DNA from 4 places in the Salinivibrio sp. PR5 genome. Region 2 is predicted to be linked to each of the others. Evidence: predicted binding sites of a transcription regulator. Region 2 holds the regulator's gene; each other region holds the start of a gene.

Evidence for each region. Region 2 encodes PurR, which represses purine synthesis genes. Its sites were predicted from a motif close to TNANGNAAACGTTTNCNTNA; they were not measured.
Region 1: the regulator PurR is predicted to act here: its motif matches at 2,099-2,118, upstream of purL (phosphoribosylformylglycinamidine synthase).
Region 3: the regulator PurR is predicted to act here: its motif matches at 1,501-1,520, upstream of BZG82_RS05965 (NCS2 family permease).
Region 4: the regulator PurR is predicted to act here: its motif matches at 1,718-1,737, upstream of pckA (phosphoenolpyruvate carboxykinase (ATP)).

What each region holds. Positions count from the first base shown of each region.
Region 1 is NZ_MUFK01000036.1:25,818-29,185, forward strand. Features, by position in the region: gene purL (phosphoribosylformylglycinamidine synthase) at 1-1,911, opposite strand, end outside; gene mltF (membrane-bound lytic murein transglycosylase MltF) at 2,275-3,368, shown strand, end outside.
Region 2 is NZ_MUFK01000029.1:11,517-14,884, forward strand. Features, by position in the region: gene BZG82_RS11025 (TfoX/Sxy family DNA transformation protein) at 1-535, opposite strand, end outside; cyclic di-GMP riboswitch class I at 643-745, opposite strand; gene purR (HTH-type transcriptional repressor PurR) at 926-1,930, opposite strand; gene BZG82_RS11035 (heme ABC transporter ATP-binding protein) at 2,191-2,967, opposite strand; gene BZG82_RS11040 (FecCD family ABC transporter permease) at 2,964-3,368, opposite strand, start outside.
Region 3 is NZ_MUFK01000010.1:34,859-38,226, reverse strand. Features, by position in the region: gene BZG82_RS05970 (aminoacyl-histidine dipeptidase) at 1-822, opposite strand, end outside; gene BZG82_RS05965 (NCS2 family permease) at 1,562-2,854, shown strand; gene gpt (xanthine phosphoribosyltransferase) at 2,911-3,366, shown strand.
Region 4 is NZ_MUFK01000023.1:24,992-28,359, reverse strand. Features, by position in the region: gene gspC (type II secretion system protein GspC) at 1-43, opposite strand, end outside; gene hslR (ribosome-associated heat shock protein Hsp15) at 246-650, shown strand; gene hslO (Hsp33 family molecular chaperone HslO) at 693-1,568, shown strand; gene pckA (phosphoenolpyruvate carboxykinase (ATP)) at 1,898-3,368, shown strand, end outside.

The DNA.
Region 1 (3,368 bases), on a different contig from region 2:
ACAGGCTTCCGCTAGCTCAATGCCTTGGGTGTTAAGCGCGGTACCTGTCACTTGCTGACGGGTCACATCCCGGTGCATTTTGGGCGCTTTACCCAGCAAGATATCCATCGGCATGTCGATAGGGGTATTGTCGAAGTGGCTGTCTTCAAGCGACAGATGACGCGCATCGGTGGCCTCACCAATCACCGCGTACGGCGCCCGTTCACGCTCGCATAAGGCTTCGAAAAGCGCCATATTTTCCGGTTTAACCGCCAAGACATAACGCTCTTGTGACTCGTTACACCAAATGGCGAGCGGACTCATTCCCGGCTCATCATTCGGAATGTCACGCAAGTTAAAGCGTCCACCGCGGCCGCCATCATCGACTAGCTCTGGCATCGCATTGGACAGGCCACCTGCGCCCACATCGTGGATAAAGGCAATCGGATTATCGTCGCCAAGCTGCCAGCAACGATCGATCACCTCTTGGCAGCGACGCTCCATTTCTGGATTCTCACGCTGTACCGAGGCAAAGTCTAAGTCTTCCGCCGACTGGCCTGATGCCATCGACGATGCCGCCCCGCCGCCAAGGCCGATGTTCATCGCCGGGCCACCTAACACAATCAGTTTGGCGCCCACATCTATCTCGCCTTTTTGCACATGGCCGTCGCGGATGTTACCCATTCCACCGGCGATCATGATGGGTTTGTGATAGCCACGCACTTCCTCACCGGCATGCGAGGTCACCAATTGCTCATAGGTGCGGAAATAACCCAGCAAGTTAGGGCGACCAAATTCGTTGTTAAACGCCGCGCCGCCTAGCGGGCCTTCCAGCATAATATCGAGCGCAGTAGCAATGCGCTCAGGCTTGCCATAATCTCGCTCCCACGGCTGAATAAAGCCCGGAATTTTGAGGTTAGAGACGGAAAAACCGACCAATCCTGCCTTAGGTTTGCCCCCAACACCGGTCGCCCCCTCATCACGAATCTCACCGCCAGAGCCTGTTGCCGCGCCTGGCCACGGTGAAATCGCGGTGGGATGGTTATGGGTTTCCACCTTCATCAAAATATGAGCCGGCTCATGATGATATTGATAAGTGTGGCTCTCTGGAGTGGGGAAAAAGCGTCCAACGTTTGAGCCCGTCATCACGGCTGCGTTGTCTTTATACGCCGACAGCACGTTATCTGGGGTTTGCTCATAGGTATTTTTGATCATCTTAAACAGTGACTTAGGCTGTTTTTGACCATCAATAGTCCAGTCGGCGTTGAAAATTTTGTGTCGGCAATGCTCTGAGTTAGCTTGCGCAAACATCATCAGTTCGATGTCGTTTGGGTTACGCCCCAGCTGGGTGAAATTCTCGACCAGATAGTCAATTTCGTCTTCTGCCAGTGCCAACCCTAAGGCTTGGTTCGCCTCAACTAAGGCGGCTCGGCCACCAGAGAGAATGTCTACGCTATGCATCGGCGCAGGTTCCGCTTGCTCAAACAGCACCGCGGCGGCCTCAAGCTCATCGAACACAGCTTCCATCATCCGATCGTGCAACAATCCGATTAAGGTTGCGTGTTGCTCACTGGTCAAAGGCGCAGATAACTGAATATAGTACGCTGTACCACGCTCCAAGCGCTTCACCGCGTCCAAGCCGCAGTTATGGGCAATATCGGTTGCCTTGGATGACCACGGCGACAAGGTACCGGGACGAGGCGTAACGAGAAACAACGTCCCTTCAGGCGCATGCGGCGGTAAAGTGGGCCCGTAAGTCAGCAACTTTTCGAGCTTTTCGCGACTCGCGCTATCCAAGGGGTGATGCAAATCAGCGAAGTGAATAAACTCAGCATACAGCGCCGTGACTGGCAACTGATGCGCTTGACAGCTAGCCAGCAGTTTATTGACACGAAACTCAGACAGTGCGGGGGAACCACGCAAAATATCCATGTGCGTACGTCTCTCGTTAGCAGTTAGTGAAAGGGGTATACCCAAATTAACACGCGTTGACATGTAAACTTGGGTATCACCACTCACACTGGCAGCCTTTGCTGTCCGCAGGTTCACGCCCATTTTTTGCTGGCCTTTTAAGCAAGCGGCGGCCATTATAGGGGAAAATCTTCGCGGGCAACACACCTGACGCAACCGTTTGCGCAAAAAATTTCCCCTCTATCGGTCGGACGCCTATTCACGTAGAATGGAGGGTCCATTGATCACGGCCTGTGTCTTCACGCCGGCCCGCAACAAGAGCAACAGCCTTTGAGACAGCGTCGATTTACTCTGCCATCTTGGATTGCCTGCGTGGCCCTTGTGCTGCTAACCCTGCCTTTGGCGGGCTGTGATTGGCATTTTGATGATCGGACGACCCTCGAAAAAATCCGCGATCGCGGTGTGCTACGAGTGGGCACACTCAACAACCAGCTTTCTTATTACATCGGTCCCAATGGCCCAACCGGCCTAGATTATGATCTAGCCAAGCGCTTTGCCGACAAGCTGGGCGTGAAATTGGAAATGACGCCCACCTATACGCTTTCTGGCCTCTTTCCAGCGCTAGAACGTGGCGATGTCGATATTATTGCCGCGGGTCTGACCATCACACCGCAACGTCTTGACGCCTTTCGCCCCGGTCCTGCGTACTATTTTGTCAGCCAGCAAGTGGTGTATAAAAACGGCCACTGGCGACCGCGTGATGTCGACGATTTCAACCGAGATGATGCTGTGATGGCAGTGGTTGAAGGCTCCAGTCATGACTTAACACTGCAATCACTGAAAAAAGCCCATCCCGCACTGTCTTGGCAAGTCGTCCAAGATGCCGATGACGACGAACTCCTCAAACAAGTCGCGAATGGTGACATCGACTTTACTATTGCCGACTCCGTCGACATTGCGCTGATCCAACGCACACACCCTGATATCACGGTCGCGATGGAACTAAGCGAAGACGAGCCCGTAGCTTGGTTTATGAAAAAGCAAGGCGATAGCAGCGCTTACGCCTTAATGGTGGAATTTTTTGGTGATCTCGCCCAAAGCGGTGAACTGGCGATTTTAGAAGAGAAATATTTTGGTCACGTGGATCAGTTTGATTACGTCGATACCCGCGCCTTTTTGCGCGCGATTGAGAGCAAACTACCCAAGTGGGAGCCGCTATTTAAAAAGTACGCCAATGAATTTGACTGGCGTTTGCTCGCCGCCCTGTCTTATCAAGAATCACATTGGAACCCGCGCGCTATTTCACCGACTGGCGTGCGTGGCATGATGATGCTGACCTTACCGACTGCAAAATCTGTCGGCGTACGCAACCGCCTTGATCCCGAGCAAAGCATTAAAGGCGGCGCCCTTTATCTGCAACGGGTATTGGAACGCGTACCAGATAGCGTGAACCCGCATGAGCGTATTTGGTTCGCGCT
Region 2 (3,368 bases):
GCTTGCCAGTAATCGCACCTTCTAGTGACCACAGTAACTCCAAGCTTAGCTCTTTTTCATGCGCAGAAAGAAGGGCTTTGTAGGCATTGACGGCACCTTGCTGCTGTAAACGTTCAGGTGTGTCAATACCGGCTTTTTTCAGCATACGCTCGGTCGCAAGCCGTAAATTAGGCAAGTCTTTTAAACGAGATGGCGTGGCTTGTTTTTTCAAAGTACGATCGCGTGTCGCGACATCCAGCGCTTCTTTGGCTTCAGTGAGCAGTTTATCTTGGTCATCCCACCAGTATTCAGGAATCGCAAAATATTTCGTCACAACGGGAAAGCCCCGCTTTTTATACACGTAGGGTGATAAGCCTTGTTTTTTTAATAGTGCTTCGTTTTCTTTTCCAGCACGTAAATGGAGAGTGTTGTTAACGACAAGTGCGAACATGGTGTCTTCACAAAAGATACCAAACCCACCAAACATTGAACGGGACTTTATACTGCCAAATTTGGCAAATAACTTCATTGCGTTCTTTAAAGCTGGTTTATCCATTTGATTAAAATCTCGATGAATTACTAATGCCTAAAAAAGACGTCATAATGTAACAAGGCAAGATCGCAGAATTGTCAACGAGCCATCAAATTTGTCAGCTTTGATATGTTGGCAACCCCGCTACCGTTGATATTTTGACATCATGTCAAATTACCGTTAGGCCGGAGGCTTTGCGTCCCATGCTTTCGCCATGGTTTGCCTTGTTCAATCGCTATTAAGCATATAATAATTAGACACCGATGTCGTCCTCTCCCATTACGCAAAGTGTGATCTTGGTTCAGGGTGGGTGTAATTGATGAGCTAGAGTAAAAGCACTACTAGACGAGTGGTCGCGTAAAAAAGCACCGCCAAGGCATTGACGGTGCTCTTCATAAAAATTTCATTAAAACATTAAGATAGTGTTTTAACTGACTGTCGACTCACTAGTGCAGGTTGCATTTCGAACACTTGCTGTTGAGTCTCGTTGTTGGCAATTCGCGCGAGCAAGAGCTTGACGGCCGTTTTGCCTAGACGGCGTTTGGGCTGGTGAATAGTTGTCAATGGTGGCGAGAAATACTCGGTGAGATCAATATTATCGTAACCAATCACCGATATATCATCTGGCACTTTCAAGCCGTGCTCGTTAAATGTACTAATGGCCGCTAATGCCATAATGTCATTAAAACAAAACACAGCGGTCGGGCGGTCTGACATTGTCGCTAATTGCTTCGCGGCAATTTGCGCTTGATCGGCTTCAAAATCTGCCTCAATCAACCAATTTTCATTTACTGGAATGTTGGCTTCTTTCAACGCGCGGAAATAACCGTTTAAACGATGCTTACAGGTATTTTTATCCATTTGGCCAGAAATGCAGCCAATCCTAGTATGACCATTATCAATAAAGTGTTTGGTAGCAAGGTAACCGCCCAATTCAGCGTTATCTTCTATACGGTCTGTATCGATATGATGACTGCCCCAATCCATCACGACCATAGGCAGATCGCGTTTTTTTTCTAATAACAGCATCAAATCTTCGTTGAGGTCAGAGCACACCACAATGAGTCCGTCGACGCGTTTTTCAGACAACATACGCAGGTAGTCGCGTTGCTTTTCAAGGTTACCCTCGGTATTGCAGAGAATCAGCGTGTAGCCTTGCTTATAGCAATAGTCTTCCACACCGTGAACCAGTTCGGCGAAAAAGGGGTTGGTGGATTTAGTCACCAACATACCCAGTGTACGTGTTGTATTACACTTCAAGCTTCGCGCCACAGCACTTGGGGCGTAGTTCAATTCTTCAACCGCTTGCCATACTTTCTCAGTCGTCTTCTCCGCGACAAAGCGGGTTTTGTTTATCACGTGCGACACCGTCGTGGTCGATACACCGGCGAGACGCGCGACATCTTTAATCGTTGCCATCTTGATTCTTCTTTGTAGTAATGCGTAGGGATCGTTACTCGCGACCTTACAGAAAAACGCCGCTGTTTCTCAGCGGCGATGTCTTTCACAATCCCGGCACATCAGACGGTTGCGAAGGTAACGAATCCGATTTCATCCATTCTCATAGCTAATCGGTTGCGCTCTCAGTTTACTTAGGTTGGCGCACACTCGCAATTGGTCTGATCAGCGAAAACGGACCAACAGGCGGTTTTGTGAGCCAGCTATGATGTATTTGTCAATTAAGACACGATCAGTGGGCAGTTATGCTCTGGGTGCGTCAATACGGTCAGAGGGTATTGGTAGATATCTGCCACTCTATCACTACTAAAACACTGCCACGGATCGCCGGATAGGACGATTCGACCTGCTTTCAGAAAATGCAGTTGATCGGCGTATTGCGCCGCCAAATTCAGGTCGTGCAACACTACGAGTACTGTCATTCCTTGGTCAGCGAGTGCTCGACAGCGCTTTAGGGTGTAATGTTGATGGGTAATATCTAAGGCCGAAGTGGGTTCATCCAGCATCAGAATCGCTTGATCCGGTGCGGTTTGTGCCAGCTGTAATGACACGCGCGCCATGTGTACGCGTTGTTTTTCACCGCCAGACAAAATCGGATACGGTCGATGAGCAAGATGGCTAATATCCCATGCCGTTAGTTGCTCGTTGGCAAGGGCCGCGATCTTTTCTCGGTTTGCCTTTAGTGGTGTCGCCCCCATCTCGACCACTTCTTGTGCGGAGAATGCAAACGTGAGCCCGCTATGTTGGGGAAGGAAGGCAACTCGTCGGGCAAATTCTTCGCCTTGCCACTGGCTTTTTGGCTGTTGCCAAAACTGCACACTGCCATGTTGATGTTTGTCGCTAATCAATTGCTTTAACAGTGTACTTTTCCCCGCACCATTCGGCCCGAGTAAAACGTGTAACTGGCCGGCAGTAAAGGCGAGATCAATCTCGCTTAGCAGTTGACGGCCGTTAAGCGCATAGCTGAGCTTGGAGATTTGAAGGGCAGAATCTGTCATTCGTGAACCACTGCTTTTCGTTGTTGAATAAGAAGCCATAGAAAGAAAGGAGCCCCCATTAGGGCGGTAATAATGCCAACCGGCAATTCGGCGGGTGCGACAATGACACGGGCAACAATGTCGGCCAAGGTCAGTAACAGGGCACCAAGAATGGCTGATAAGGGCACCAGTGTGCGATGATCCGGGCCGGCAATTAAACGTCCAATGTGTGGGATCACTAGACCCACAAAGCCGATAAGACCGGCAGCACTTACCGCAATGCCCATTCCCGCCGCGGTCACAACAATGAGTAGGCGTTTTAAATGGTGTACATCAATGCCCAAATACGCCGCTTCGTTTTCACCGAGCAAAAGGGCATTTAAGTGGCGTGCGCGCTGGTAGGCAAATACCGTGAGTAAGCA
Region 3 (3,368 bases), on a different contig from region 2:
GACTGGCACGGCAATATCTGCAAAGGCTTCACGCGGGATGGCGTTACGCAATGTACCGCCTCGCAATGCAATCAGGCTGACATCAATCTCACTGAGGTGATGGCTGAGCATGCGTGCAAGTAGCTTATTGGCATTGGCGCGACCCGTGTGAATATCCACCCCAGAGTGGCCGCCTTTTAGGCCTTTTATACCGACGGTAAAACGCGCAAAATTGTCGCCGATGGGGTGACGCTCGACCGGAAAGTGCATGCTAGCATCGACGCCGCCCGCACAGCCCATGTAGATTTCCCCTTCTTGTTCGGAGTCTGTGTTCAGTAACACTTCTCCTTCAAGCCAGCCTGCTTCTAGGCCAAATGCACCGTCCATCCCAGCTTCTTCATTGGTGGTAAGCAACACTTCGAGTGGACCATGTTCAATGTCATCAGCCGCTAAGACGGCAAGGCAGGAAGCCATCCCAATACCGTTATCGGCGCCTAATGTCGTGCCATCCGCCGTGACCCACTCGCCATCGATATAAGGGCGAATCGGATCGGTGGTAAAGTCGTGCTCGGTGTGCTCGTTTTTCTGCGGCACCATATCAAGGTGGGCTTGTAGTACTACACCTTTGCGGTTTTCCATTCCCGGCGTCGCCGGTTTGCGGATAAAAATATTGCCAGTGGGATCTTGGCGAACCTCTAAACCTCGGCCTTTCGCCCAATCGACAATGAATGCTGCCAATTGTGCTTCGTGGTAAGAGGGATGTGGAATAGCACAAATCTGGTCAAAAAAAGCCCAAACAGGCTGGGGTGATAATTGGCTGATCTCAGACACGGTAGACTCCATTTTATTTTATTGTTGGCCTTTTAAACAGTAGGCCTTACTGAAATAGATGGACTTTACCAAGCATACCACTGTCGACTAGGTGGTGACAGTCGCAGGATCAAGGGAAGGAAAAACAGAGTACATGCCGGATATCTAGGCGTTGAGGGCGTAATAAAACTACCAAATATGAACTTTTTGTGACTCTAGTCACTCTATTGCTTGTAATATAATTACGTGTGGGTTATTATCTAGACACTGATAACACAGGTTATCGATTGTTCATGGAGTGAACCCGAGTATTCGCCTCCAAGGAACCGAGACAAAATGTGAACAACATTAGGTTTAAACTTGAGAGAGGTAAAAACGATGGAAGGTATGGTATCTAACTACTACTGGAACCAACAGTCAGTATATACCAAAGGATTCACGTATCCGGCGCCGTTCGGGTACCGCAAGTAAGTTTTACGATTCCCCCGCTCTTACAGAGACATTTCTGATCCAGAAGCAAACGCTTTAGTTCTGGCGCCACACAAAGTTGTGGCGTTTTTTTTATGGATGGTATGTCAGGTGCCTGATAAGCCAGTCATGATAGACAATCTTGTTGGCAACCATCACGAGAGCCATGACATTCCGATCAATTCATGCGGTTTCGTGCTGGAAATTTCCTTCATCGATCGGTAAGATTTGCGCCAATTTTTGACACGCAAACGTTTTCCTTTTGCATCTTATGATGCGCCACCTTTTATTCGGGATACCAACGATGTTAGAGCGTTTATTTAAACTCAGCGATCATGGCACGGATCTTCGCACCGAAGTTATTGCCGGTGTGACCACCTTCCTCACCATGGCCTACATCATTTTCGTGAACCCATCTATTTTGGCTGAAGCAGGAATGGACAAGGGCGCCGTATTTGTTGCCACCTGTTTGGCTGCTGCCGTCGGCTGTTTTGTGATGGGAATTGTCGCCAACTATCCGGTCGCTCAAGCGCCGGGTATGGGCCTGAACGCTTTCTTCACCTACACAGTGGTGCTGCAAATGGGCCACTCGTGGCAGGTTGCGCTGGCTGCGGTGTTTATTTCGGGCTTGTGTTTTATTCTACTCAGTGTGTTGAAAATTCGTGAGTGGATTATCAACTCGATTCCTATGTCACTGCGCACCGGTATCTCGGCGGGTATCGGTTTGTTTTTAGCGCTCATCGCACTGCAAAATGCGGGGATCGTCGTAGATCACCCGGCAACCCTGGTCGCACTGGGTGATGTGACGGCATTTGCGCCAGCGATGGCAGCACTCGGCTTTTTCCTCACAATTGGTTTGGTGCATCGTGGCCTAAAAGGGGCGGTCATGATTGCGATTTTAGTGGTCACCGTGATTGGTATTGTCGCGGGGGATGTCCCCTACCACGGCGTGATGTCTGCACCACCAAGCCTCGCGCCGACCTTTATGCAGCTTGATTTTGCCGGAGCCCTTGAAGTTGGTCTGGTGTCTATTGTGTTCGCATTTTTGTTTGTTGACCTCTTTGATACCGCAGGAACCTTAGTGGGTGTGGCACAGCGCGCGGAACTTTTGGACAAAGATGGTAAACTGCCGCGTTTAAATCGTGCATTACTGGCAGACAGTACCGCGACATCGGTCGGGGCGCTTTTAGGCACGTCGAATACAACCTCATATATTGAAAGTGTGTCAGGGGTAGCAGCGGGTGGCCGTACAGGACTCACTGCTGTCGTTGTAGGGATCTTATTCTTGCTTGCGCTATTTTTTGCGCCGCTCGCAGGTATGGTCCCAGCGTACGCAACAGCTGGCGCTCTCTTTTATGTTGCGATTTTGATGATGTCAGGTCTTGTAGGGATTAACTGGCGAGATTTGACCGAAGCCGCACCTGTGGTCGTGGTGTGCTTGCTGATGCCGCTCACTTACTCGATTGCGAGCGGGATTGGCCTTGGCTTTATTGCGTTTTGTGCCGTAAAAACCTTTGCGGGCAAAGGGCGTGAGGTCCCTGTCAGTATCTGGATCTTGGCTGGATTGTTCTTACTCAAGTTCGTTTTCTTGGTGTAAAACAGCCGCCCACATTGACGTTATAACAAGGCGAGAAACGCCACGAGGTTTTCATCATGAGTAACAAGTTCATCATCACCTGGGACAACATGCAGATGTACACACGCCAATTGGCGGAGAGGCTGCTACCCGCTGACCAGTGGCAGGGAATTATTGCTGTGAGTCGCGGTGGCTTGGTGCCTGCCGCCATTCTGGCCCGTGAGCTAGGCATTCGCTATGTCGATACGGTGTGTATCTCGAGCTACGATCATGATCATCAGCGCGATATGCGTGTCGTGAAACAAGCACCGGGGGATGGTGAAGGCTTTATTGTGGTGGACGACTTGGTTGATACAGGCGGAACCGCAGAAATGGTACGCCAACTCTATCCCAAAGCACGCTTTGTGACTGTAAGCGCCAAACCTGCGGGTAAGCATCTTGTTGACGATTATATCGTCGATATTGCGCAAGACACATGGATTGAGCAGCCATGGGATATGGCGGTGAGCTATGTGGATCCGATTGCCAAATAATA
Region 4 (3,368 bases), on a different contig from region 2:
CAAATTGAGTCACCGAGTGTCCATTGATGGCTTTTTTTACCATCAAGTTCCATCATTAGATTACGAAAAGCTGGGCATACTAGCAAAAACACGATGTGATATTGAGATAATTTTCATTTTTGTCGTAACCCCACATCCTAACCAAGCCAACACATTTAGGTCAGATTGTACCTCGACGTTGTGATACTGCTCTAAAGGAATTTTTGTGCTAATGTCGCCCATCCGGATTGCGCAGGAGTTGAGTCATGAAAACACACGCATCGGCGCCCTTGACGGCAGTCAGGCTAGACAAGTGGCTATGGGCCGCACGGTTCTACAAAACACGGTCAATCGCACGCAACATGATTGACGGCGGTAAGGTGCATTATAATGGCCAGCGCGCCAAACCTAGCAAAATGGTTGAAGTAGGTGCTGAGATCCGACTTCGGCAAGGACACGAAGAAAAAACCATTACTGTATTAGAATTATCAGAGCAGCGTCAGGGTGCGCCGATTGCGCAGACGCTGTATCAAGAAACCCAAGACAGTATCAAACAGCGTGAGCACAACACGGAAATGCGTCGCTTACACGCACACAATCCGCGCCCAGAAAGCCGGCCGGATAAGAAACAACGCCGAGATATTCGTAAGTTTAAACAAGGCATAGAGTAAGGCCGATCCCACTAACCAGGCCCTAAGCCGGAGAGAGATTGCATGTCAAACGATCAACTACACCGTTACCTATTTAAAGATGTGTCTGTGCGTGGTGAGCTGGTCAAGCTCGATGAAACCTATCAACGCATCTTGGAAAACCAAGACTACCCTGCGCCCGTCCAAGCGCTACTGGGGGAGATGCTTGTCGCCACCAGCTTACTCACTGCCACCTTAAAATTTGAAGGCTCGATTACCGTGCAACTACAAGGCGACGGTCCGGTATCACTGGCGGTGATCAATGGTGACCACCAGCAGCAACTGCGCGGTACCGCACGCCTGAAAGGCGACATCAAAGCCGATGCAACTCTACCTGAAATGCTCGGTAAGGGGCAGCTCATTATCACCATCGAACCAGTCGACGGCGAACGCTATCAAGGCATTGTGGGCTTAGACTCGGATCATCTGCAAGGCTGCCTTGAAGACTACTTTGCGCGTTCAGAGCAACTGGAAACGCGACTTTGGTTGCGCACCGGTGAGTTTGAAGGCAAACGCCACGCGGCTGGAATGATGCTGCAAGTGCTACCTGACGGCAAAGGGGACGATAACGACTTTGACCATTTGGCGAAGCTGACTGAAACCGTTAAAAATGATGAATTATTTGGCCTTGACGCAAAAGATGTCCTTTATCGTCTATATCACCAAGAAAGCGTCACCGTTTTCGATCCTCAGTCAGTATGCTTTAAATGCAGCTGCTCACGCGAGCGCAGCGCACAAGCGATCGCCGCGATTGAGCGCAGCGAAATCGATAAAATGATTGCAGAAATGGGCACAATTCGTTTGCACTGTGATTATTGCGGCAGTGATTATGCGTTTGACAGCGTCGATGTCGCAGCCATCTTTGAGCAGAATGCCGATTCATCGTCACAAATGCAGTGAAAAACGTGCTACATATTTAGTTGCATAAAACAAAGAAACCCAACTTAGTTCAAAAGCCAGCATCAAGCTGGCTTTTTTCTTGGTCTCCTCGGACACATCTCACATTTTTTTACGCATTAATTTTGTACAAACAATAAGAGCTCTGTGGGTAGCGCAAACGTTTAACTAAGCGTTACCATAGAGGGAGTCACGTCACCTGGTGGTCAGTACCCTACAATCAAAATAGCCCTAGTGTGCGTGCGGTAATTTTTTGCAGTAACTCCCTGAATGGCACTATTCAGGTTGCTAGCATAAAGACAGTTAACAACATCTTACCCCAAGGAGCACCTATGACTGTCCTGAACGTCGAATCCGAAGTCGCCGGCATCGATCTTTCCCGTCATGGTCTGGAAAATGTCAAAGAAGTCATTCGCAATCCCTCTTATGAACAGCTGTTCGAGGAAGAAACCAAACCTGGGCTGGAAGGCTACGAAAAAGGCGTGGTGACTGAGCTCGGCGCTGTGGCGGTGGATACCGGTATTTTTACTGGCCGTTCACCAAAAGATAAATACATTGTGCGTGATGACACCACCCGCGATACCGTGTGGTGGTCCGATCAAGGGAAAAACGATAACAAGCCGATTGATCACGCCGTTTGGAAAGATTTAAAAGCCTTAGTCACCCAGCAACTCTCTGGCAAACGTCTGTTTGTGATTGATGGCTACTGCGGTGCCAACCCTAACACGCGTTTACGGATCCGTGTGATCACCGAAGTGGCGTGGCAAGCGCACTTTGTGAAAAACATGTTTATCCGTCCTACCGATGAAGAGCTAAAACACTTTGAGCCCGACTTTGTGGTCATGAACGGAGCTAAATGCGTCAACAATAAATGGCGCGAGCAGGGTTTGAACTCAGAAAACTTCACGGTCTTCAACCTCACCGAGCGCATGCAGCTTATCGGCGGGACATGGTACGGCGGCGAGATGAAAAAAGGCATGTTTGCGATGATGAATTATTTCTTGCCTTTGCAAGACATCGCGTCCATGCACTGCTCGGCAAATATGGGCAAAGACGGCGACGTCGCGATTTTCTTCGGCTTATCTGGCACGGGTAAAACAACCCTCTCCACCGATCCGAAGCGTCAGCTGATTGGCGACGACGAACACGGCTGGGACGATCATGGTGTGTTTAACTTTGAAGGCGGCTGCTATGCAAAAACCATTAAGCTGTCCAAAGAAGCAGAGCCCGATATTTACAATGCCATTCGCCGCGATGCGCTGCTTGAAAACGTCACTGTACGCGGTGATGGCCGTATCGACTTTGACGATAACTCCAAAACCGAAAACACCCGAGTGTCTTACCCGATTTATCACATCGATAATATCGTTAAGCCCGTGTCGAAAGGCGGACATGCCAACAAGGTGATCTTCCTCTCCGCGGATGCGTTTGGTGTGCTACCGCCGGTGTCTAAACTGACGCCTGAGCAGACCAAGTATCACTTCCTGTCTGGCTTTACCGCGAAACTGGCCGGCACTGAGCGTGGTATTACCGAGCCGACACCGACTTTCTCAGCTGCTTTCGGGGCCGCATTCTTGACCTTGCACCCAACCAAGTATGCAGAAGTGCTGGTCAAACGCATGGAAGCGGCAGGTGCAGAAGCCTACCTAGTGAACACTGGTTGGAACGGCTCAGGCAAGCGTATTTCGATTAAAGATACCCGCGCCATTATTGACGCTATCTTAGACGGTTCGATTGAGAAAGCAGAAACGAAGACGATTCCTATCTTCAATCTCACCGTGCCCGTCTCACTCGACGAGGTCA